DNA from 2 places in the Planococcus shenhongbingii genome. Region 2 is predicted to be linked to the other one. Evidence: predicted binding sites of a transcription regulator. Region 2 holds the regulator's gene; the other holds the start of a gene.
The links. Region 2 encodes Rex, which represses fermentation and respiration genes when NADH is low (regulators of the CRP and FNR family bind a similar motif). Its sites were predicted from a motif close to TTGTGAAATATTTCACAA; they were not measured.

Region 1 (12,040 bases), 720 kb from region 2:
AATCCGCGGCCATTGCATCGGTGAATTGGTGATTCACGCCTTCATATAATTTAAACTGTACATTTTGAAATCCATTTTTTTCCGTAAGGTATTGATAATAATGCATTTGCCCTTCGACTGGAATGGTCTGATCCGCTTTTCCGTGAAGAAGCAGGACGGGCGCAGTAGGTATCTGCTGTTCGAGCGGATCATATTTTTTCCATAACCGCTCTGCCTCCAGTGCTATGCCAGGCCGCCGGTCTCTTTTCCGAAAAACCCTTTCCATCAGCAGGAAAGAGCCGGAACCGTTGATGCTAGCTAAACCGCCGAGCTGCTTATGCCGTGCCATAATACCGGCTGCGATAAAGCCGCCCATCGAATTGCCGGCAACAATTGTTTTCGATGCGAGAATGCCAAGTTCTTGCATGAATTCTTCAAATTCATCAATGCTTTCGAAAATCGTTTTCCAAAAGTATTCTTGCACGGTTTCTTGCCGAAAAGGATTTTCCACTGGATGTCGTGTGTCATGGTATACAAGCTCCGGTACAATGGCCACATATCCTTCTTCAGCTATTTTCCCTGCTAAGTCCAAATAATTTTTAGCGCAAGTGCCCCAGCCGTGATAGAAAATGACAGTCAATCCCGTTCCTTTTCCCGCTGCGGGCTCTGCTATGTAATAGGCAAAGCGCCCTTTGTTGACTTTTTTCATATGACGACTCCTTTCCCCGCTTCTTTCAGCGAAACCTATTGTCCGTAAAAGCCACGATTGGTTCAACTTATCTTTTCGCGATCACCAAAAACCGCTTGGAATTGGTGCGGATTCCTTTTTCGGTTCGGTTATTTTCAATAAAGGCATTCAAAGATTCCAAGTCGCCTTCTTGTTCTCCAAAGTCGGGGATGATCGGCGTATGGGTTAAAAGGAAAATTAAGTCTTCCGGCGTTCGGAAGTATTCATCGGAATTGTAATCATAGGCCTCAACCTTGGAAAAACCGGCTGTCTGCAGCTCTTTTATGCAGTTCTCTTTTAAGGTTCCGTCTTGTTCTCCAAAACATTGGCCACGGCCGAATGCCTGCTTCAAGTTTGATTTGTCGCCTTCACTGACTTGCTGGGTCAAGAACCAGCCTCCTTTTTTCAATACTTTGGCGACTTGGCTGGAATCAAACGAACAATGCCTGCTTGATGCTATGTCAAAAAAGCCATTCGGGAACTGGAGATCTTCTGCTGGCTGTTGGAAAAATCGGACGTTTTGTGCAGAAGATTTCACCAGATTAGCACGGGCCGTCTGAACCATTTCCTTTGAATTGTCGATGCCGATCACCAAAGAAAAAGAAGAAGCGATGTCCAGAACCTTTTCTCCTCCTCCGGTGCCGATATCGAGCAGAATGTCTGAAACTGAAGCCCTTTTCACCACCTCTTCATAAAAATCCCAGCCGATGCCTTCCGAAAGGCATTGGATGCTGCTGAAATCCCACCCATTTGTTTTGCCTACTTTGTCGTAAAATTCTTGTTCTGTCATTTTATTAAGCTCCTTCAGCTTATTTTTCTTTGCAGCTGTTCATAAAGGATTTACGGAAAAGTTCACTTTTGTCGTCTTTCCAACTTCATTTCACCTTGATTTAGCCCAACCTTTCTATTAATTGTTCCGTTGTCAGAACTGTCGCGAATTCCTCGTGCAAAGTAGCCAGCGAAATGGCATGCACCGTTTCGGCGTCATAGTGAACGCCGTTTTGGTCTGTCATGGCGAATGCTGCCGTGGCATCCGAAACAAGGTAGGTGTTAAACCCCAGATTTCCGCTCATTCTCGTCGTGGTGGAGACACAATGCGGCGTGGTTAAACCGGCAATGATGACAGCAGTGATTCTGTTCGCTTTCAATTGCTGTTCCAGATCCGTTCCGATAAATGCACTGTTCACTTTTTTAGTAATGACCGGCTCATCATTAACCGGCAGCACCGATTTTTTTATAGCGAAACTCTCTTTAGCCGGATGGAAGAGGGACTCGGGATTTTCCGATTGGTGTTGAATATGGATTGTGAAGCCACCTTTTTCTCGCCACCTTTTTAAAATTCTCTCCATATTTTCTTCTGCTTCCGGATTGTTTCGCTGGCCCCATTCTGGATCGTCAAAAGCTTTTTGTACATCGACTAAAATCAAAGCGGTTTTTTCATTTTCCATCTGTCTTCCTCCTAAAAAGCTTAGTGCTTTATCCTTTCTTCTTTTCAATGCCAAAATCCTTTTTGTTGGCTGCAGCAGGATTCCTTGAATAGTACACGAAATAAAATAGAGAGAAGAAGCTTAATCAACGGAGGGCTGGGCAATGGAAAACCTAAAGTTACTGATTGATCAACAAGAAGTGAACTGTTGGCAATACGGCGACAAAAGCAATCCGGTTTTGGTCTGTTTCCACGGATTGGCAGGCAGCGGACTGTACAGTTTCAGTGGGCTGATTCCCCTATTGGAAAAACAGTTCTACCTGATTGTACTGGATAGTCCGGGACACGGAAAAACAGGACCATTTGAAAAGGAAGAAGCTTATTTTTTTTCGAATTTGGCGGTTTGGTTTGACCGCGTGCTGCAGCAGCTCTCGGATAAACCGTTTTTCGTGATGGGGCATTCCTGGGGAGCAGACGCTGCTTTGCATTTTGCGAGGCATTACCCGAAGAAAGTACTCGGAATTATTTTGCTTGATGGCGGTTTTACGTTTCCACAGAACCAGCCTGAAATGACGTTCGATTACACGCTTTCCGGCTGGAACAATTATATGGACCATTCTTCTTTTCGGACTTGGGCGGAAGTGAGTGAGGAGTACAAGCACTACACCAAGAAATGGAACGCTGTTAAGGAAAACGGCGTCAAAACGATTTTTCATCAAAATGAGAAAGGTGAATTCGAGTTGCTGGCTTCCAAATTTACGGTATTGTCGATTATCAAGGCATTTTTTCAAGAGCCTTTTACAGAAGTGTACCCTTTAATCAGCATGCCGTTGCTGTTGGTGTACGGTGATTCGCCTCAGGAGTTAAAGGCGGCAAGGACTCTGGGAATTTCCCAATTAAAGGCCGCTGTGAAAGATTTGACGGTGCAAAAAATCGAAGGCGCCGGCCATATGCTGCAATGGGATGAGCCGGCTGAAGTTGCAGCAGCTGTTTCCAAGTGGCTTGCTCAAAAGCTTATTTCCACTGCCAAAGCATAATGAGACAAAAAAACTCCGGAGCAACCGTTGCTCCGGAGTTTCAACTTGCCGTTCTTTATTTTGCCAGCATATTTTGAATATCGCTTTCAAATGATTCCGGTTTGTCTTTTGGCGAATATCTTCCAGCGACATGCCCTTCTGGGTCCACCAGGAATTTTGTGAAGTTCCATTTGATGCTGCTGCCCAGAAACCCTTTGCTGTGCTCTGTTAAGTATTTGAACAGGGGATGGGCTTCTTTGCCATTGACTTTGATGATTTCATGCATCGGAAAAGTCACGCCATAGCTCATTCGGCATGCTTGTTCCGCTTCTTTCGCGTTTGCCAGTTCCTGGGCAAATTGATCGGATGGAAAACCAAGAACGACAAGCCCTTGATCTTTATAAGTCGTATATAGATTCTCGAGACTTTCGAATTGATTACTGAGACCGCATTTGGTCGCTGTATTGACAATCAGCATTGTTTTTCCTTTGTATTCGCTCATTAGATAAGTTTTTCCGTTTGAATCCGTTACAGTTAAATCAAATATGCTCATTGCAATCGCTCCTTTTCTTGGCACTGCCGTCCTACAAGTCCATTTCGCCGAAAAACGTATTTAATTCCTTGAGGTTTTTCATCAAAGTAATCGCGTTGACATCCAGGAAGTTGCAGCTCGTGAGTTTTTCCACAATAGCTTGCTCAATCGGCTGCTGCTCGCTTTTCGCTTTCTCCGTCAGTGAAATAATGGATGCCCGTTTATCGTCAGGCGACTGTTCCTTCACCAGCCGCCCCCGTTCAATCATCCGGTTGATGATCGGATTCAGCGTCCCCGTTCCAAGGCCGAGCCTGTCTCCGATGTCTTTCATCAGCAACTGGTCTTCATCCCATAAAACGAGCAGCACGAGGTATTGGGGGAACGTCAATTTGAACGGTTCGAGCACCCTGGCATACATTTTCGTGAAATTGCTTGATGCTTTATAGACTTCAAAACATAATTGCTGTTCAAGCTTTGAAGGCTTGTCCATTTTGATCTCACCCACCATCTATTTAGATAACAACAATCTCCACATCGACGGAATCTTTAATCGCTTTGGAATACGGGCAATATTGATGAGCTTTTTCCACGTATTTGTGTTTCAATTCATCGTCTATGCCTGTAATGTCCACTTCGAGTTTAGCTGCCAATTTGACGCCGCCGTTTTCTTTGTCTCCAATGAGGGAAATCGTTGCTTTAACTTCGCTTTTTTCCACTTTCACCTTGTCTTGTTCCAATACCAATTCCAGCGCGCTATTAAAGCAAGCGCTATAACCTGCCGCAAACAGCTGTTCAGGATTAGTGGCTGTTGTAGCTTCTCCTCCAAGTGCCTGCGGTTTTGCGACGTCCATGTAGAAGATATTATCCTCCGAATAGACCTCGCCTTGTCTGCCGCCCGTGTTGATGATGGTTGTTTCGTAAAGTGATTTCATTTTTCATTCCTCCCACACATTTGTATCGTACACGATTTACATTAAATTAAATCGCAGGCGATGTAAAATGATGTGCTTGGCTTTTAATTTTGCCATAAAAAAAGCTGCCATCAGAGGCAGCTCTTAATCAATCCATATCAACCCAGCCTGATCCTTCTTCTTTAGGCTGGCTGTCGGTTTTTGGCTCGTTCGCTTTTTTATTTTTGCTGTTATATGGCTTAGCGCTTTTCGCTTTGTTGGCGCCCGCTTGCCAGCGAGTCCAGCCTTTTTTGCCGGTCCCTCTTCCGATGCCGCTTTTTGCTTTGTCTTTTTTAGTCATGTTATCACTCCCGTACTGTTGCACTATTCTAGCGCGATGACATAAAGCTTATCACATCCGGCACTAAGAGTGAACTTTTTTCTCCGCCTCGGAATCGGCGCAGTTTGTTAGCCCCTTTAAGAAATAGTAAAAGTCCAATTGGCAAACTCGGCAAACTCGAAAAGTGCAGTTTTCTTCATTGTTTCCTGATTCGCCATTCCTGCTCCAGCATAGAGTAGACCATTGAATCCCGCCAGCCATTTTTCATGCGCATGTTTTCCCGCAGCGTTCCCTCCCAGACCATGCCCGCTTTTTCCAATACTTTCTTGGAACTTGAGTTGTTCGGATCGCACGTAGCGAAAATGCGGTGAAGGTTTAAATCATCAAAGCCGAAACTGATCAAAAGCTCCGCCACGCCGGTTGCAATTCCTTGCCCCCAATAATCCGGATGGAGGATATAACCGATTTCTCCCACTCGGTTGGCTGCATTCTGAAGAGACAACTCCCCTGCCCCGATCAGCTGGCCGCTTTCTCTCCATATCACCGCAAAAGCAAATTGCGTTCTATCAGCTTTAGCCGCTCCTTCAAGTATTTGCTGGACATAGTTTCGGCTTTCTTCTTCTGTATTTGGTCCCCAAGGCTGGTAACGGCTTACCAGTTCCTGCCCGGCATAACGATGTACAGCTGGCCAGTCCCTTTCTTCAAACTCTCGAAGGTAAAACCGATCAGTCCAGAATCTGCTGTTTATGCCGCTCATCCTTTCTGTAACCTCCGCTTGATGATCCGGATTTGCCCCCGGTGTTTGATTTCATCTTCCATCACATGAAACCATAGGTAATAGTTATTGTATGGAATGCCGTTCGGCCAGCAGCGCTCCTGATAAAGCCAGCTGTCGTCCTTGGAACGGAGACTGCGCAGCGTCGATTGTCTGATCTGCTCCAACCCCTTCAGATAATAATCCAAAGGGTAGCCTTGAATTGCTGCGCGGGCTTTGTCTCCGAGTTCCACCGCCGTCCCCCATTGTTCCCATTCCTTCCCTGTAAAATCCCGGCCTTCAAACGAAATCAGCTGATGGACTTTCTCGATGGCACCGATATGGGCGAGAAGCGCACCGATGGAGTTGTCATCCGCTCTATCCAAATAATCCAATTCGTTTTGCTTTAGTCCTGCAATATCATTCAATGTTGCAGCCCGCGTATGTTCCAATGTAAACGCAAGTTCCCCAATTTTATCCGCAAATCCTTCCAGCGGCTTTATCGTGTACTCCATCATTCCACTTCCTTCTGCATCTTTTTAAAATAGACGAGCGTCGCCTTGCTGTTCAATTTACGGCTGACGCCTGTCCGGACATACCCCGCCTTTTCATATAAATAACAATTGCCTTCTTCTTCAAGCAAGGTCGCAAGCTCCCATGTGTCGGCTTGCGGAAATGAATCTTCGGCCAGCTTCATCGCTTCCTGCGCAATTCCCTGTCCTTGAAAATCCGGATGAATAAACAAGGGGCTGATCCAGAATTGGCTTTCTTCTTTCCAATGGACGCGTATTGCTCCGCAGAACTCGCCATCTACAAAAATTTTGAAAAACTCGCTATCGGGACGGATGATGCGAGAAGCCACTTTTTCTATAGATTCATTTGCCGGACTGGTGTCATAATCCTGATATTTCTCCAGCAGCGGCTGGAAAGCTGCCACTTGCAGATTGAAAATGGATTTTGCATCCGATTCCTTTGCTTTTACCAGTTTTATTTCCATCGGATTCCCTCGCTTCTTTTAGCCATGCTAATGAATTGTAGGATACTATAATTTTGAAAATTCCATCATTAATTTTCGTAAATTAAAAAACTGCCTGCCCGGAACTTCTCCAGGCAAACAGTCGTGCTTTGCTATTAATATTCTTCCGTGCTGGTTTCAACGAGCATTGCAGTAAATACGATAAAGATTACCATCAACGACAGCAATGTTACGAACATTTCCCTCATCTCCTACCATGTTTTAAATCCTTCAGAGCCAGGCGGTGCGTGCTGGATCATACTGCTAAGCGGAATCGCATAAGCGATGAAAATCAGCGCAAACGCAATGCCGATCCAAATCTTCCAGTTTTCCAAAAACTTCGGTGAGCTTTCTCTGTCACTTTCAGCCAACGGAAACTCGACGATGTCTTCCGGTTTTACAGCTTTCGGTGAAAGGAACATTGTCATGACGACAATATATATTAATATCATCGCCGACAGGAACAGGATACTGCCCCCAATTGCCATGGTGACATGGCTTGTCACTATGCCGTCAAACCATTCCAATGCGGAAGGATGGTTGTTGTAAGCTGAATAAGCTGTCCGGCGCGGTGCACCCAGAAGCCCGAGTATGTGCTGGGCAGTCGACATCAGCAGCATGCCGATCGTCCAAGTGATGATCTGGACAAAACCAAGTGTCTGCATCGACTTCGTGAATTGGCGTCCTGTCAGATAGGGAATCAGCCAGAACGTCATTCCCATGAACGTCATCGCCACGGGTGTGCCGACTGTGATGTGGAAGTGGCCGACAATCCAGAGTGTGTTGTGGACGACTTCGTTCAATTGGAAACTTGCATTAATAATACCGCCGGCGCCGCCGGGAATGAAGAACGCCATTGCGATGAAAATCGATGTAAAGCGGACATCTTTCCATGGCAGCATTTTGAACCAGCCAAACAGACCTTTTGCGCCTTTTTTGCGTCCAGATGTTTCAAACGTCGCAAACATTGAGAACGCAGTCATGAGTGACGGAACAATAACCATGAATGTCAGCACAACCTGCAGAAACTTCCAGAAGTTCGAAATGCCGGGTTCAGTCAATTGGTGGTGGAAACCGACCGGAATCGAGAACAGAATGAACAAGACAAATGACAAACGCGCCAGTGAATCACTGAATACTTTCACGCCGAGAAGTTTCGGCACGATCAAATACCAGGCCATATAAGCCGGCAGCAGCCAGAAGTACACAAGCGGATGCCCAAAATACCAGAACAGTGAGCGGCTCAGTTCAACGTTGATGGTATCTGTCCAGCCGAACGCCCAAGGAATGTACTGGAACAGGACGGTTGCCACAACTCCGAGACAAGCAATAATCCATAAAACGAGTGTCGCGATGGTCATGAAAGCGAACAACGGGCTCATTTCACCTTTATGCTTCTTGCGCCATACCAGGTAATGCCCGATCAAGGCAAAGCTGCTGATCAACGTTCCGACCACATAGAGGGCCAGTCCGACATAGTACCAGCCGCTTGCTTTCAATGGCGCATAAAATGTATAAAGCACGGAAGCTTCTCCGATAACAATCATGACTGTTGCCATCACTGTACCGATCAATGTCACCCAGAAACCAATCCAGGAAAACAACCAGACTTTCGGGCCGAAAGTTCCTAGGGTTTTGCTCATGCCGGTAACAAAAAATCCAAAAATGAAAAACGCTGTATAAATAAGGGCAAGCAGCACACCATGTGCCGTTAAAATTTGATAGTAATCGAGCCAGGCAGGCAACTGCAAGGCATCATTCCGGATAAAAACCTGAAGCAAGCCGCATAACGTACCTATTAGAAATGCTATATACGCGACACCGATATTCCATATTGCGATTTTCCGATCTTGTGCAGCAATCATCTCAATACACCTCTATTTCGTTGAACATCATATGGTGGCCCGTACCGCAATATTCGTTGCAAAGAATCAAATACTTTCCAGGTTTCTCGAATGTGTAGGATTTAGTGGTAATCTGTCCGGGAACCACCATTAAATTGACTTTCGTGTTATCAATGGTAAAACTGTGGACGACATCCGTGCTGGTCACTTTAAAAATGATTTCTTTTCCGGCGGGCACTTTCAGTTCCGGTGCATTATAACCGAACGCCATGGATATGACCGCCACTTGGTACGTATCGTCATCAAGCTGTGTTACTCCCGGTTTGTCAAAAGGAGCCGTTTCATTTACTTTTTTGGGATCGATGGTTTCCATCCCTCCCGCTGGTGTGTGATCATGGGAAAATGCGCTGACTCCCACTACACTCAAAAACACCACCAAGGCGGCAACCCCGAAAGCCAGCCAGATTTTTTCATATTTATGAAGATGCATCTTAATCTACTCCTTTTCTCTTCCTGCATAGATAAACCGCCCGGCTCATCTTGCTACATACATTAAATAAACCGCAACCCACATGGCAATAATAACGATGCCCACGAAAAACACACTGATTAGCGTTCCTCTCAAATCGGCTTCCGGCTCCTGGATTTTTTTGCTCATTTTCCCTCACCTCTTATTATCCTTCTCTTGTGTCCAGAGTAATCCTTTAGTCACTAAAGCATTGTGATATATATCACACCTTCATTATTTTTTACAGCAGCTGTCAAATTTTAGACAAAAAAAGAAGCTGCACCGGATTTTCTTCCGGTGCAGCTTCTTTTTTCGCCTTATTTTTTTGCTTATGCCCAACTTCGGAGAGTTTATGCCCGACTTTCGCTAGTTTATGCCGAACTCTGAAGGGTTTATGCCCAACTCGGAGCGGTTTATGCCCAACTGACTGTTTCCTTCATTTCTCAATCAATTCTGCAAAAAGAAATCGGGCAGTTTTCGCAATTGATTTCGTCTTTTAAATGGCGAAGATCACGAATCAGCAGTTTTCCTTCTACTATTGAAACTTTTCCTTGTTTTTTCAAATCACTCAACAGACGGTTTACCACTTCACGTGTCATCCCGCAGAAATTGGCCAGCTCCTGATTAGTCAAAGCCATATCAATCAGAATACCGCCGTCTTTTTCCACCCCATAACTATTGCATAAACGGATCAATGTCGAATACAGCGCCCCTTTTTTGCCGTGCAGCATAAGGTCGCGGAATTTTGTCTGGGTCTTTTGCTGGTCAATCCCCATCCATTTCATAAACGCCACAGCCAGCCTGGAATTTTCGAGCAATGCATCTTCCAGGTCTTCTATAGCAATTTTTATGCAGACGACGTCTTCAATTGCTTTAGCATCCAGCATATAAAGCGGGTGATCCGAAAAGATAGTCACTTCTCCCACTAATTGGCCGGGTCCACAAATGCGTAAAGTCAGCTCTCTTCCATCAGGTGTGATTTTTCCAATTTGCACTTTTCCTGAACGAATAAGGTAAATGCCTTTGACGGTATCCCCTTCGCGGAATAAATAGGCGCCTTTTTTGTATTCTTTAATCATATGGCGTATAGACAGCAATTCTTTTAGTTCATCGGATATGTTTGAACTTATCGTTTTCCCTTTCATGCGATCACCTCGCTGCTACTTTGAATTTTCACGTCTTTCTATTGAATAAAGAGTAACATAATCTGTATTTAATAGCTTTACAATTTCCTGGGAGCTTTATGCCTGTTTATTTTTTGGACAAATTTTCCTTTAAATTTATTAAAAAGAGGGAACGCAGGTTTAACTGTCGAAGTATATCAGTATAGAGAAGGAGGAATTTAACATGACTATGCTATATAAAAAGATACTAGTCGCTGTAGATGGTTCTAAGGAAGCCGAACTGGCTTTTAGAAAGTCGGTAGGAATCGCAGCACGCAACCAGGCGGACTTATACTTAACCAGTATCATTGATAACCGCTCATTTGGGACAATCGAATCTTATGGCCGTGAATTCGCTGAAGAATCTAAAAGACAAGCGGAAAGTTTGCTGTCAGAATATAAAAACAAAGCAGTCGAAGCTGGAGCAACGGAGGTCCATATTGTAATTGAAATGGGTTCTCCTAAAACGCTGATTCCAGTGGATTTAGTTCGCCGCTTCAATATTGACCTGATCATTTGCGGAGCGACAGGTACCAATTCCGCTGAACGTATTTTTATGGGAAGTGTCTCTGAACGCATTGTTCGCGCCGCAAAATGTGACGTTTTAATTGTTCGGACAGAAGAAAAAGAAGCTTAAACCTTTTAAAATAATCTAAAAAAAGCTTTTCCTTTTAAATAAGGAAAGGCTTTTTTTGTGGCGATTATTCGAATTTCAAAGCGAATGGCGTTACTTAAGGCTTGCTCTTTTTTAAAAAATGATACATAACTGTAACAAAAAATAGATTTTTATGATGTTACAATACTATTGTCGGTTTTTTTTAGGCGGCTTTACCCGTTACTATATCGAGATTTTCAATCTACATACGGATTTATTATAGAGTCACATAGTTGGAAGGGGAAAAGAAAAGTGAATTTATTAACCAAATGCACAACCGCTGTAATTGCAGCCATCATGGCTTTGTCGATTTCGATTCCTGAAGCGAATGCAGATAAGCTAAGCGATTTGGAAAGCAAAAAGCAGCAAGTTGAACAGAAACAAAACGAATTGAACTCAGGCATCCAAAAAAAAGCAGGGCAAATTTCACAAAACCAGTCAAAGCTTGAAGAGATTGCCGGCAAAATTTTTGAATTGGACAATAAAATTCAAGAAACCCAAACAAAAATTGATGAGGTCCAAGCTCAGATTGATCAAACAAAAACAGAAATAGAAGCATTGCAAGCTTCCATTACAGAGCTGCAGCGCAAAATTGATGAAAGAACTGTCTTGCTGCAAGAACGTGCACGCGCGATTCAATTGAGCGGCGGATCTGTAGATTACATAGATGTATTGCTTGGCGCGAACAGCTTTATCGATTTTATCGACCGTTTTTCGGCAGTAAACACGTTAATTGAAGCCGACCGTGAAATCATGCGTGAACAAGCGGAAGATAAAAAATTGCTCGCTGAACAAAAAGCACAAGTGGAAGCGAAGCTGGCTGAACAGGAAGTCCGGAAAGCCGAGCTTGTGAATCTGAAAACTTCCCTTGATGGCCAGAAAAAAGAACAGGCACAGCTTGAAAAAGAATTGAAAGCCGAGCAAGAACGCTTGGCTAATGAAAAAGCGGCTTTGGAAAAAGAACACCAAAAACAAATGAACATCAGCGCTGGCTTGGAAAGCCAGATTGCTAAAGAACAAGCCCGCCTTGCCGAAGTGGCAAGACAAGCGGAATTGAAACGCCAGCGCGAAGCAGCAGCTGCCAGAAAAGCACAGGCGGCACGCAGCTCATCTGTTTCACAAGCTTCGATGGCGAGAGTCGGCAGCTCGACATTCATCAAACCGGCAGCTGGCCGCTATACATCCGGTTTC
Region 2 (12,040 bases):
TGCGGGCGCCTTATTATTTGGCATTGGATTCTCCGGCTCTACCTTGCTTCCGCCTGTCTTGATCCAGGAAGTATTCGGTGGACGCGATTACGCGTCCATCTATACCACCATTATGTCCGCTTCTACCCTAGGCGTTGCATTCGGTACCACCTTATTCAGTTACCTCTACGATACGACGGGTTCTTACTACATCGTGTTCATTATCGTACTTGTATTCTTCACGATTACGATTTCTTCCAGCTTGTTCTCGTTAAAGTGGAAGGCAAAACTGAATTACTAAGCAAAAAGGCCATTCAACAGTTTAAGAAACTGCTGTATGGCCTTTTTCTTTTGCTGAAATAAAAACAGCACCAATCTCCATGGAATGGAAATTGGTGCTTCGTTGCCTTTATTTTGCTTCACGTGATTCTCTTGGCGGTTGGCATACATCGCATTTGCGCTGGTTGTTTTTGTTAAATTTTGTAAAAGTCTTTTCAAAGTTGTTGCCGCATGAACATTTAAATAGCAGCTTCTGGGAAAACCCGTGATATTCCGTTGATAACAATGTGCTGTCTGAATTTTTTTCTACGAATTCTCTAATTTTATCGATCGTCCATCGTTTATTCATCTTGTTACACCTCTATAGTTTATTGGTAGGCGGTTGGCCGTCCGTTCAATTGGAGCAAATGCCGTCATCATCCTAAGTTCCTCATTATAGCACGGATGGGCACAAGATACTTATTTCGACGATAAAAAAAGCACCGGTTTAAAGCACCGATGCTTTCTGTTTTCGAAAACGTTTCACATAAACCAAGAATTCTCTGCTTAGCTTTCCAAGCATTAAATTATTTATTTTTTACAGGATGATAGTAGACATGCTCCGTATAGTCTGTAATGATTCCATCAACATTTAAATCGAATAGACGTAAAGCTTGTTCTTGTGATCTTGAAGTGTATGGATAAATCTTCATCCCCGCTTCATGAACATCACTGACCAATTCATCCGTCACAATGTTCATATTGGGATTGAAATAATCAGCATAAGCAGCGAATTGAGACAATTGTTCTTCCGTTACATTTGCCCAGCTCGCTCCTGCCAGAACGCCATGAGAGAGATTCGGCAAAAGTTCTTTAGATTTTTTCATAGATTCATGGTTAAAGGATTGGATGATGACTTTCCCGTTATTCGATACATCCATATTTCTTTCAATCAAAGCATCCGCAACTTTCTCCTCCATTCCTGGATAAAGTTCTGGTGCCTTTAACTCGATTAAAATGCCAACCTTTCCACGAAACGCATCTAATACTTCCTCAAAGGTAGGAACCTTCTCACCAGCATAGTCTTCACTAAACCAGCTGCCCGCATCCAACTGTCTGATTTCCTCAAACGTTAAATCGCCCACTTTTCCAGTTCCATTGGTTGTCCGATCGACAGTGGTGTCATGAATAACGACAAGCTCCCCGTCTTTTGTCATTTGAACATCAATTTCAATATAGTCCGCCTTCATTTCAAATCCTTTTTGAAAGGCTCCCATCGTGTTCTCCGGTGCGTGCCCGGAAGCTCCTCGATGTGCTACGTTCACCATTTTTTGCTGTTCCTGTTTTGAAATCACCTGTCCTACTTCTCCGTGTCCAGCCGCAAATGTGGGTCCAGTAAAGGATGCCGCCGCCATACTTACTGCTAAAATAGTAATCATTCGTTTCATTTAACCACTCCTTATGTAATATCAACCTTATTATAAGCAGTGACTATGGAGCAGATATTAATAGATCATTAAGAAGTGTAAAGGGAATATATAGGCTTTCCCTGTAACTGTTGTTATGCAATTTTAAAAGCATAAAAAATAACCACCTCTCCAATTTTCCGAGAAGTGGTTATTCCTATATGAATAACATATAAACAAGACAGTTTAACAACCTAGCCTATGATGAAGATTACATCGTGCCTTCCATAAGGTTTATATCGGCAGGTTTGCAACAGAAGATGCGTTTTGATGCGATGAACGCATTACTTTACTTGAATCAATGATTCCTTCATTCTTTGCTCAAACTCATGAAGCAATGCCCGCACTTCGTCCGTCGATTCCGTCTTCAGCAATTGATTTCTGAGTTCATCGGCGTTCGGGATTTCGCTGACATAGATTTTAAAGAAGCGGCGCAGCGGCCGGAACGGCAGTGGTTCTGTTTCTGTGGAATATTGATCATGCAGATCCAGCTGCAGTTTCAGGAGGCCAAGAAATTCCTCGGTGCTGTGCGCCTGCGGCTCTTTTTCAAAAGCGAATGGATTATCAAAAATCCCGCGTCCGATCATGACTCCATCGATGCCGTATTTATCGGCAAGCTCCATGCCTGTCTGGCGATCCGGAATATCCCCGTTGATCGTCAACAATGTGTCGGGCGCCACTTCATCCCGGAGCTTCTTAATTTCCGGAATCAGCTCCCAATGCGCAGGCACAGCGCTCATTTCTTTTTTTGTGCGCAGATGAATCGACAGATTGGCAATGTCCTGTTCCAAGACGTGGGTCAGCCAGCCTTTCCACTCATCCACATCGGTATAGCCAAGCCGCGTCTTCACACTGACCGGCAGTCCGCCCGCTTTGGCGGCCTGGATGACTTCCGCTGCGTTATCTGGAAAGCGGATCATGCCGCTGCCTTTTCCTTTGGTCGCCACGTTCGGCACCGGGCAGCCCATATTAATATCAATTCCTTTGAAGCCTTGTTTCGCCATGCCGATGCTCATCTCCCGGAACTGCTCAGGTTTATTTCCCCATATATGAGCCACAATCGGCTGTTCATCTTCTGTAAATGCCAATCGCCCCTGCTCACTAAAAATACCATCCGGATTGCAGTAACTTTCCGTATTCGTGAACTCCGTAAAAAATACATCCGGCCGTGCCGCTTTTGCCACCACTTTTCGAAAAACCACATTCGTGACCTCTTCCATCGGTGCCAGAATAAAAAACGGCCGCGGCAAATCACGCCAAAAATTTTCTTTCATCTTCAACTTTCAATCCTTTCATTACGGGATGTAAGGCAAGCTCTTCATCCAAAAATCCTTAGTACATCTATGCTGAAAATAAAAAATATCAAATATAATTATTAGGTCGTCTCATTTTTTCTTAACCTTATACAGTTTACACGAGCCGCTCATTTATGGAAAGTGACGGAGGTCAGAAAGCTTTCTTTACCGCAGACTGAACCGATTTTTTCTATACAAAAAGTGCCAACTCAGGGGAAAGCAGTTGGCACTTATCTTCGTTTTATCAAAATCTTGCATTCGTAATTTTGTAAAATTCATTGAGCACATGAATGTATAATACTTCATCCGCCAATCAGGCTTTTTTCCTTCAGGAAATCCTGTCAACGCAATACAGTTTCTCTTTGTGTTAAGAATGGGAAGTTAATAAGCAACCCAGCTCAATCCCGTAGTTCCTTCACCCGCGTGCACGCCTACACAAACACTAAGCGGAACCACTTGTACTTTTAGTTCCGGAAATTCCTTTAAGAGCTCATTCTTCCAGATTTCTGCATCAGCTGCATTATTGCAATGATTTACCGCAACATCTGATACAGTTCCTGCAGCAATACCGGTGCGCAGTGCAGAAACGACGTGGTTCTTTGCCCGTTTATTTGAACGGACTTTCTCTTTCATGACCGGCTTGCCTTCTTCAAACGTAATGACCAATTTGATATTCAGTACATTGCTCAAAAAAGCCTGTGTTCCGGAAACACGCCCACTTTTATGCAGTTGGTTCAGGCTTGAAGGAATAAAGGATAAGTATGATTTAGCCGCCATTTCATTGATCGTTGCCACAACCTCTTCCACTTCTTTGCCTTCTGACAACAGCTCAGTGCCGGTTTCAATCATTTTAACCATTGGAAAAGAACCGATTTTGGAATCAATCGGATACACGTTGAAGTCTGTCATCTTCGCAGCTGCCTGTGCGCTTTCAAATGTGCCCGAAAGCCCACTTGATAAATGTAATGCAATTGCGAGATCGTATCCTTCGGACTGCAATTTTTCATATAAGGAAACCATCTCTCCAATTGCAGGCTGCGAAGTTTTGGGAGAGACTTTCGCTACGCGTAATTTTTCATAAAATTGTTCCTGGGTAAGGTCAATCGACTCTCTGTACTCGCCATCTGGAAACACAACGCTAAGGGGTAGAACGTATACATCATGCTGTTGAATGAACGCTTCATCCAGTTGGGCAGCTGTGTCCGTAATCCAAGCTATTTTCATCATTAAAATTCTCCTTTAAATGCCACTCCATATCGGTAATGGCTCGCTTCTATGGATAACGTACAGGACTAATGAACTGGCACCCAGTGACAGCTGTCATATATAGAAGAAGTTTTAAATGGACTGACATAATTTGAACTTATTTTTTAACCTTACAATAGTTGGAGAAAAAATTGAAAAGACCGTTAATCCACTGAAGGTTTAACGGTCTTTTGGCTGTTTCTTTAAATGGATTGATGTAAAGACACCGATTAAAAGAATTTATACGTGTTCTTTCCTGCTTTTTTTGCCCGATATAAGGCTTCATCCGCATTTTTAAGAACGGTGTTCAAATCATTGTTGCTCCCGCTTGGATAAGATGCAATTCCAACACTTGTAGAGAGCTGATAGTTGTTATCCCATGTACTTAAACTACCGAGTACATGTTCCGCCCGTTCACTCATTTCCTCTTTGCTCAATATGTGCGGAAAATGGACGATAAATTCATCTCCGCCTAACCGGACGGCAAAAGCATCGTCGTAGTCATCTGTAAATTTTTCAAGCTTAGAAGCGACTTCTTTTAACACCAGGTCCCCGGCATCGTGGCCGTATATGTCGTTGACCTTTTTAAATCCATCCAAATCGAGAAAGAATACCGCTCCCCCTGATTCGGAATGTTCTTCAAAAAATCTGGAAAGGTAATGTCTGTTGTATAGTTCCGTTAAAGAATCACGATAGGCAACACGCTCTAGAACCAAATAGTAAGAAAACATCCTGACTATTCTTTGAAGCATGGTGATGCTCTTCTCGTCAAATCGGCTTTGCTCATGATGCACCGCACACAATGTCCCGAACCGTTCTCCATCAATAAAAGAAATAGGAATGCCCAAATACGACTTGGCATTGACACTCTCAAGTGTATTTCTTAATTCACTCGGACAAGTCTGTTCCGTAATGTCTTCATAGACTAATGGTTGTTTGTTTTCAAAGTCAATCCGGTCACAAACCGTGTCGCCAAGGTTAATCATCATTCCTTCCGCCAAGAGAATCCTTGTATCATAATTTGAAAGCTTTAAGATAATTTGCTGGGTATCGCTGAAAGATGTTAAATAAATCAATTGATCTGGCAAAATTTCTTTGGCCAAATCCAGCACATCACTAGCCAGCTCATCAAAATTTTTATACATCTGCAACTCTTGCAACGTGATCGCCATAAAGCACCTCGATTATTATCATAATTTATTGCGATTGATTGATTGGACATTAAGCAAACTGCCTATACTTTTGAATATCAGTTCAAAGAGTAAGACTCTTCAACTAAATTGCCCAATAGTGTAAGTGTATCATTTTCCACGGCACATCATAACAGCTTTTTCCAAAATACAAGTGAATATGTAGGGGAGCGAAAACAAAAAGAACTCTAACCCCTTCATATTAGGGGTTAAGAGTTCTCTTTCAGCGTTTATTATTCCGTCCATTCATGGGTGACTTGAAAACAGAATCTTCATTAGATAACCTTCCAGGATTTCACCTCTCAATATATTCATATAGAAACGACTGTCCCTCACGGTAAAAACGCGGATCATATAACCCCAGTCTCTTCCCATCATCCACTACAACCACAAAAGGCGACCATTCATAGAGTGTTTTCGCTTCAGGACTTCGGGAGAATAAGTAGTCAAGATCGGCACCTTTATCAGAAACTAAAACATATCGTTCTTTTTCTTTCTGGAACAAGTTGTCCTGAAAAATAGTCACGGTATCATCTTGTTTCACGATGACCGAATAGGTCCAAGGAACAAATTCAGCAGAAAGAGCGACCTGATCGTATTTTTCATCATATTGGTTGTAAACGAGAAATCCTTGAATGCTTTGAATCATGAAATGAAGAAGCATCAATATCCAAGCCGTTTTGAAGTCGGCAGGCGCCTTTTGCTTGTTTTTTCTCGATAAAACAAAAGCAATCCCCATTATGGTCCAGAACACCAAATCAATGATGGGAATGGTTCCGAAGGTGATCCGAGCATTTGAAAAAGGCTCCAGATAACCTGTCCCCCATGCATTAAACAAATCACTCGTATCATGGATGAACACAGCAAGCCATCCAAGGAAAAACAGCTTTTTATCCCTTACTTTAAAAACTGCAGCGCAAATCAAAAAAATTATGGCCGCCCATAGCGGCGTCAGGAAAATGGAATGCGTGATGCCCCGATGCCACATCTGGTATTGGCCGGTAGTATCCCACAAACTAGAGATCACATCGATATCAGGAACTAAGCTCGCCCCTACAGCTGTCAGCAAATAAGCGCGTTTATGATTTTTATCCATATTTTTCTTATCCACTGTTCCGTACAATGTGAGTCCGAATAAAGTGTGCGTAATGGTATCCACACTGCTGCCTCCAATAATCTCGTATGCTTGCATCAATGACTTTACTATAAACAACCGAATAGTCGGTTGAAAACAGTCTTCCTCTTTATTCTGTATTATAGAATGATTGAATAGGAATAGAAAAACATTTGAAATCGGTATGCAATGAACGGGGAATAATTGTGGCAGAAGTAAGTCTTGAGCTTTCCTCATACACAAAAAGCGCCAACTCCTTTTGGGGAGTTGGCGCTTTTAAATTGTGGGACTGTGTTACATCATGCCGCCCATGCCGCCCATATCAGGCATTCCGCCGCCCATTGCTGAAGCTGGTTCAGGAATGTCTGCTACAACTGCTTCAGTCGTCAAGAACATTGCTGCAACAGAAGCTGCGTTTTGCAATGCTGAACGCGTTACTTTAGTTGGGTCAACGATTCCTTCTGCCAGCATATTGACCCACTGGCCGTTAGCTGCGTTGAAGCCGATGCCGACTTCTTCTGATTTCAGGCGGTGAACGATGATCGATCCTTCAAGGCCTGCGTTTGTTGCGATTTGGCGAACTGGCTCTTCAAGTGCACGAAGAACGATGTTGATGCCCGTTGCTACGTCGCCTTCTTGAGACTCAAGAAGTTCTGCCACTTGGTTGTAAACGTTGATAAGAGCAGTACCACCACCCGCAACGATACCTTCTTCAACTGCTGCGCGAGTTGCGTTCAATGCATCTTCAATGCGAAGTTTGCGTTCTTTCAACTCAGTTTCAGTAGCTGCTCCGACTTTGATGACTGCAACGCCGCCAGCCAGTTTAGCCAAGCGCTCCTGCAATTTCTCTTTGTCGAATTCAGAAGTTGTTTCTTCCAATTGGCTGCGGAGTTGAGATACGCGGCCAACGATTTTCGCTTGGTCTCCAGCACCTTCAACGATTGTTGTGTTCTCTTTTGAAACAACAACTTTAGAAGCGCGTCCAAGTTGAGTGATGTTTGTGGATTTCAGCTCTAGGCCAAGATCTTCAGTGATCACTTCAGCGCCAGTCAATGTTGCGATGTCTTCCAGCATAGCTTTGCGGCGGTCACCAAATCCAGGAGCTTTAACAGCTACTGCATTGAATGTTCCACGCAATTTGTTTACTACTAATGTAGCAAGTGCTTCGCCTTCAACGTCTTCCGCAACGATCAATAGCGGTTTGCTTTGTTGCACAACCTGCTCCAACACAGGAAGGATTTCCTGGATGTTTCCGATTTTCTTATCTGTCACCAAGATGAATGGGTTGTCTAGGACAGCTTCCATTTTCTCAGAATCTGTTACCATGTAAGGTGATTGATATCCGCGGTCGAATTGCATACCTTCCACGACATCAAGTTCAGTTGTGAAGCCACGGGATTCTTCCAACGTGATAACGCCGTCGTTGCCAACGCGCTCCATTGCTTCAGCGATCAAGTTGCCTACTTCATCGTCTCCAGAAGAAATCGCTGCAACTTGTGCAATTGATTCTTTTCCTTCGATTTGCTGGGAAACAGCTTTCAAGCCTTCAACAGCACTTTCTACTGCCATTTCAATACCGCGGCGGATGCCGACAGGGTTTGCGCCAGCTGTAACGTTTTTCAAGCCTTCACGGATCATAGCCTGCGCTAGAACCGTTGCAGTTGTCGTACCGTCACCTGCGATGTCGTTTGTCTTAGAAGCTACTTCAGCAACCAATTTCGCGCCCATGTTTTCAAATGCGTTTTCAAGTTCGATTTCTTTCGCAATGGTTACACCATCGTTCGTGATAAGAGGTGAACCGAATTTCTTCTCAAGTACAACGTTGCGCCCTTTTGGCCCAAGCGTCACTTTTACTGCATCTGCTAATTTATCAACACCAGCAGCCATTAAACTGCGTGCATCTTCGCTGAATTTAATTTCTTTTGCCATCTGTAGTTTCCTCCTCTATCTAATTACCATTCTAAATTAAAATAGTTTACTAAGTGATATGAAGTAAGGCAGCGTAGACGCCAGCGGGAAAGCGAAGCTGGCTTGCTTCATATCAACACTACAATTTTTTAGCCTAATACCGCTAAAATATCGTTTTCGCGTAAGATCAAGTATTCATTGCCTTCATATTTAAGTTCAGTGCCTGCGTATTTTGAGAAGATGATCCGGTCGCCTTCTTTGACTTCCAGTTCAGTGCGCTGTCCATTGTCACGGATAACTCCATTACCTACAGCGATCACTTTGCCTTCCTGCGGTTTTTCCTGTGCCGAACCCGGCAGTACAATTCCGCTTGAAGTCTTTTCTTCTGCTTCTACAAGCTCAATAATTACGCGATCTCCTAATGGTCTTAACAATTGAAACACCCTCCTCAGATTATCTATATCGTTTCCATTAGCACTCTAACACCGAGAGTGCTAACCCACTTCTCAGTTTAATAAAATCCCTTGCCTTTTGCAAGTCTAAACATTCACTTTTTTTTATTCTTTGCGGTTACGTTTTGAAACCTCTACAATAGTAGTAATCCGTGAAACGAAAGGAAATCTGTGTATGAAAATAAATGTAAAAGCTAAAGCTGATACAGACCGCTCCGGCAAACAGAAGTTTAGCGTTAAAGCGAGCCGGAAAGGCAAAAAGACGCCGCTATATGTATTGCTGATTTTTATAGCTGTGCAGCTGCTACCGATTTTATTTATTGCACCGACACTGAATTATTTCCGTGGCCAAGGATTGGATGAAGCTACCGCATTAGCCTCTACTTCCGGCTGGCTGATTGTGTTCACTATGGGCGTCGGGTTTATTGTGACCATGATTGTCATTTTACGCGACAAGCGGTTTTTCGATATTTGGAAAGGCAAAAAATCAAGCCTTCTTGCTGCAGTCGGCTGGGGTGTCCTCGGCTTTCTGTTATTGCTGATCGGACAATCTATTGCGGCCATGATTGAAATGGCCATCGGCATCGAAGCTGGATCTGAAAACACCATGGCACTCGTCAATATCGCTGAAGTGGTTCCAATGGCAATCCTCGCGGTTGTATTATTCGGGCCGATACTGGAAGAACTTGTCTTCCGCCGTGTCGTGTTTGGTTCATTGAACCAGACCACCAACTTCTTTGTAGCCACTGCTGTCAGCGCCTTGGTTTTCGCCCTCGTCCATATGGAGTTCAGCCATTTGCTGCTGTACTTCACCACGGGTCTTGTGCTGGCATTCCTTTACCAAAGGACAAAACGCATCATCACTCCGATTATTGCGCACATCATGTTGAACGGCTATGTTATGCTGATTCAATTGAATATGGATAAAATCGAGAACTTCCTGAAGCAGCTCGAAAATATTCAGTAATGAACAAAGCAGAAAAGCCTTCCCCGAATTGATTCGGCGGAAGGCTTTTCTATTGCTGCTTGATTTGGTAAATAAGTGTTTGCAGTTCTACAGACAAGTCGATTGTCTGCACACGGATATGATCCGGAACCGAGATGCGGACAGGAGTGAAATTCAAGATGCCTTTAATGTCCGTTTTCGCGAGGCGGTCCGTGACTTCTTGGGCAGAGCGTGAAGGCACGGTCAATATGACCAGTTCAATCCCTAATTCCTTCATCTTTTCTTCAATGCGGTCCGGATGGTACGTATCAATACCACTGATCCTTTCCCCTTCATACGGCGAGTTTGAATCGAATGCCAGAACAATCTTGGTATTGTGGTTGCGCTGGAAATTGTACTTTAAAAACGCACTTCCCAAATTCCCGACGCCAATCAGCGCCACATTGGTCGCTTCGTCCTGGTCGAGGGTTTTCCGGAAAAATGCAAGCAGGTCCTGAACATCATAGCCATACCCTTTTTTGCCGAAAGCGCCCAAATGGGAAAAATCCCGGCGAATGGTCGCCGAGTCGATTTTCATCGCTTCACTTAATTCCTGGGAGGAAATCCGTTTTTGTCCCGCGTTCGCGAAATTCTGGAGAAAACGGTAATAAAGCGGCAATCGTTTAGTTGTGGCTTGCGGAATTTTTGATGGTTCATGTAACATGCAACGTTACCTCCTGCGGTTATATAAGAAACTTCACTTAGTAGGATTTTCTTCATCCTTACTGACCATTAAAGCGGAATCAAATCGATTTTATCTTACATGAGGCGGCTCGATATGTAAAGCTGGCTTGATTGCGAACAACCCGCCCATCGGCTACACTTAGAGAGAATAGAGGTGACCCACATGATTGTATTACAAGTAAACCAAGTCCATAAATCGTTTGGCGCAGATGAAATCCTCTCCGGCGTCAAACTGGAAGTCCAACACCGCGACCGCGTTGCACTCGTGGGCCGCAACGGCGCAGGAAAATCAACTTTGCTAAAAATCATATCCGGTGAAATGTCTTACGACAGCGGCGATATCATCATGCCGAAAGACTTGACTATCGGCTATTTGGAACAACAAACCGATCTGGAATCAGAAGCGACCGTTTGGGACGAAATGATGACGATTTTCAGTCATTTCCGTGAACAGGAAGCAAAGCTTCGCCAACTCGAAGCACAAATGGCAGACCCGGCCGTTTATGATGATTCCGCACAATATGAAAAAGTCATGCAGGAATACGATACATTGCAGCACGATTTCAAAGATGCAGGCGGCTATCAGTTTGAAGCCGACACCCGAGCCATCCTTCACGGCATGAAATTCTATGCCGAAGACTATGAGAAAAAAGTGGTTTCCTTATCAGGGGGACAAAAAACGCGTCTGATGCTCGCTAAACTGCTGCTCAGCAAACCACAGCTATTGATTCTCGATGAGCCGACCAACCACTTGGACATTGAAACCTTGAGTTGGCTCGAGAATTATTTAAAAAACTATCCGGGCGCTTTGCTGATTGTTTCGCATGACCGCTACTTCCTCGATCAAGTGGTAACGCTTGTCTATGAAGTATCCCGTCACCGCGTCAAAAAGTATACCGGCAACTATAGCCGCTACCTCGATGAAAAAGCGAAGCAATACGAACTCGACTTAAAGCAATTCGAGAAGCAGCAGAGCGAAAAAGCAAAGCTTGAAGATTACGTCCAGCGCAACCTGGTCCGTGCCTCTACCACTAAAATGGCACAAAGCCGCAGACGGGTTCTGGAGAAAACCGACTGGATGGGTGCACCGGACGGCGACGAAAAATCCGCGCGTTTCGGTTTCACTATTGAGAAACAAAGCGGCAACGATGTCTTGAATGTCCAATCCCTTGCCATCGGCTACGGCAGCCAGCCGGTTTCTGAGAATATCTCACTGAAGCTGTACCGCCAGGATAGTCTGGCACTTGTCGGACCCAATGGCGTTGGCAAATCGACGCTCCTGAAAACGATTATGAAAGAACTGAAACCACTCGCCGGCACAGTCCATTACGGCACCGGCATCCAGTTCGGCTACTATGACCAAGAACAAGCCAACTTAAAAGGCAACAAGCTCGTCTTGAATGAATTATGGGATGATTATCCGCATATCAACGAAAAAGACATCCGCGGCATTTTAGGGCGCTT

Region 1: the regulator Rex is predicted to act here: its motif matches at 9,243-9,260, upstream of QWY16_RS18470 (cytochrome C oxidase subunit II).

What each region holds. Positions count from the first base shown of each region.
Region 1 is NZ_CP129235.1:3,797,282-3,809,321, forward strand. Features, by position in the region: gene QWY16_RS18405 (GNAT family N-acetyltransferase) at 1-688, opposite strand, end outside; gene QWY16_RS18410 (class I SAM-dependent methyltransferase) at 756-1,496, opposite strand; gene QWY16_RS18415 (cysteine hydrolase family protein) at 1,597-2,154, opposite strand; gene QWY16_RS18420 (alpha/beta fold hydrolase) at 2,297-3,169, shown strand; gene QWY16_RS18425 (glutathione peroxidase) at 3,225-3,701, opposite strand; gene QWY16_RS18430 (MarR family winged helix-turn-helix transcriptional regulator) at 3,733-4,170, opposite strand; gene QWY16_RS18435 (organic hydroperoxide resistance protein) at 4,193-4,612, opposite strand; gene QWY16_RS18440 (DUF3934 domain-containing protein) at 4,740-4,931, opposite strand; gene QWY16_RS18445 (GNAT family N-acetyltransferase) at 5,107-5,667, opposite strand; gene QWY16_RS18450 (DinB family protein) at 5,664-6,182, opposite strand; gene QWY16_RS18455 (GNAT family N-acetyltransferase) at 6,179-6,661, opposite strand; gene QWY16_RS18460 (b(o/a)3-type cytochrome-c oxidase subunit 1) at 6,892-8,544, opposite strand; gene QWY16_RS18465 (cytochrome c oxidase subunit II) at 8,546-9,013, opposite strand; gene QWY16_RS18470 (cytochrome C oxidase subunit II) at 9,059-9,181, opposite strand; gene QWY16_RS18475 (Crp/Fnr family transcriptional regulator) at 9,475-10,110, opposite strand; gene QWY16_RS18480 (universal stress protein) at 10,379-10,831, shown strand; gene QWY16_RS18485 (murein hydrolase activator EnvC family protein) at 11,102-12,040, shown strand, end outside.
Region 2 is NZ_CP129235.1:542,664-554,703, reverse strand. Features, by position in the region: gene QWY16_RS02930 (MFS transporter) at 1-280, shown strand, start outside; gene QWY16_RS02925 (hypothetical protein) at 389-607, opposite strand; gene QWY16_RS02920 (glycerophosphodiester phosphodiesterase) at 825-1,685, opposite strand; gene QWY16_RS02915 (tRNA dihydrouridine synthase) at 1,988-2,977, opposite strand; gene QWY16_RS02910 (DegV family protein) at 3,380-4,225, opposite strand; gene QWY16_RS02905 (sensor domain-containing diguanylate cyclase) at 4,474-5,415, opposite strand; gene QWY16_RS02900 (metal-dependent hydrolase) at 5,729-6,592, opposite strand; gene groL (chaperonin GroEL) at 6,842-8,476, opposite strand; gene groES (co-chaperone GroES) at 8,605-8,889, opposite strand; gene QWY16_RS02885 (CPBP family intramembrane glutamic endopeptidase) at 9,083-9,874, shown strand; gene QWY16_RS02880 (redox-sensing transcriptional repressor Rex) at 9,924-10,556, opposite strand; gene QWY16_RS02875 (ABC-F family ATP-binding cassette domain-containing protein) at 10,740-12,040, shown strand, end outside.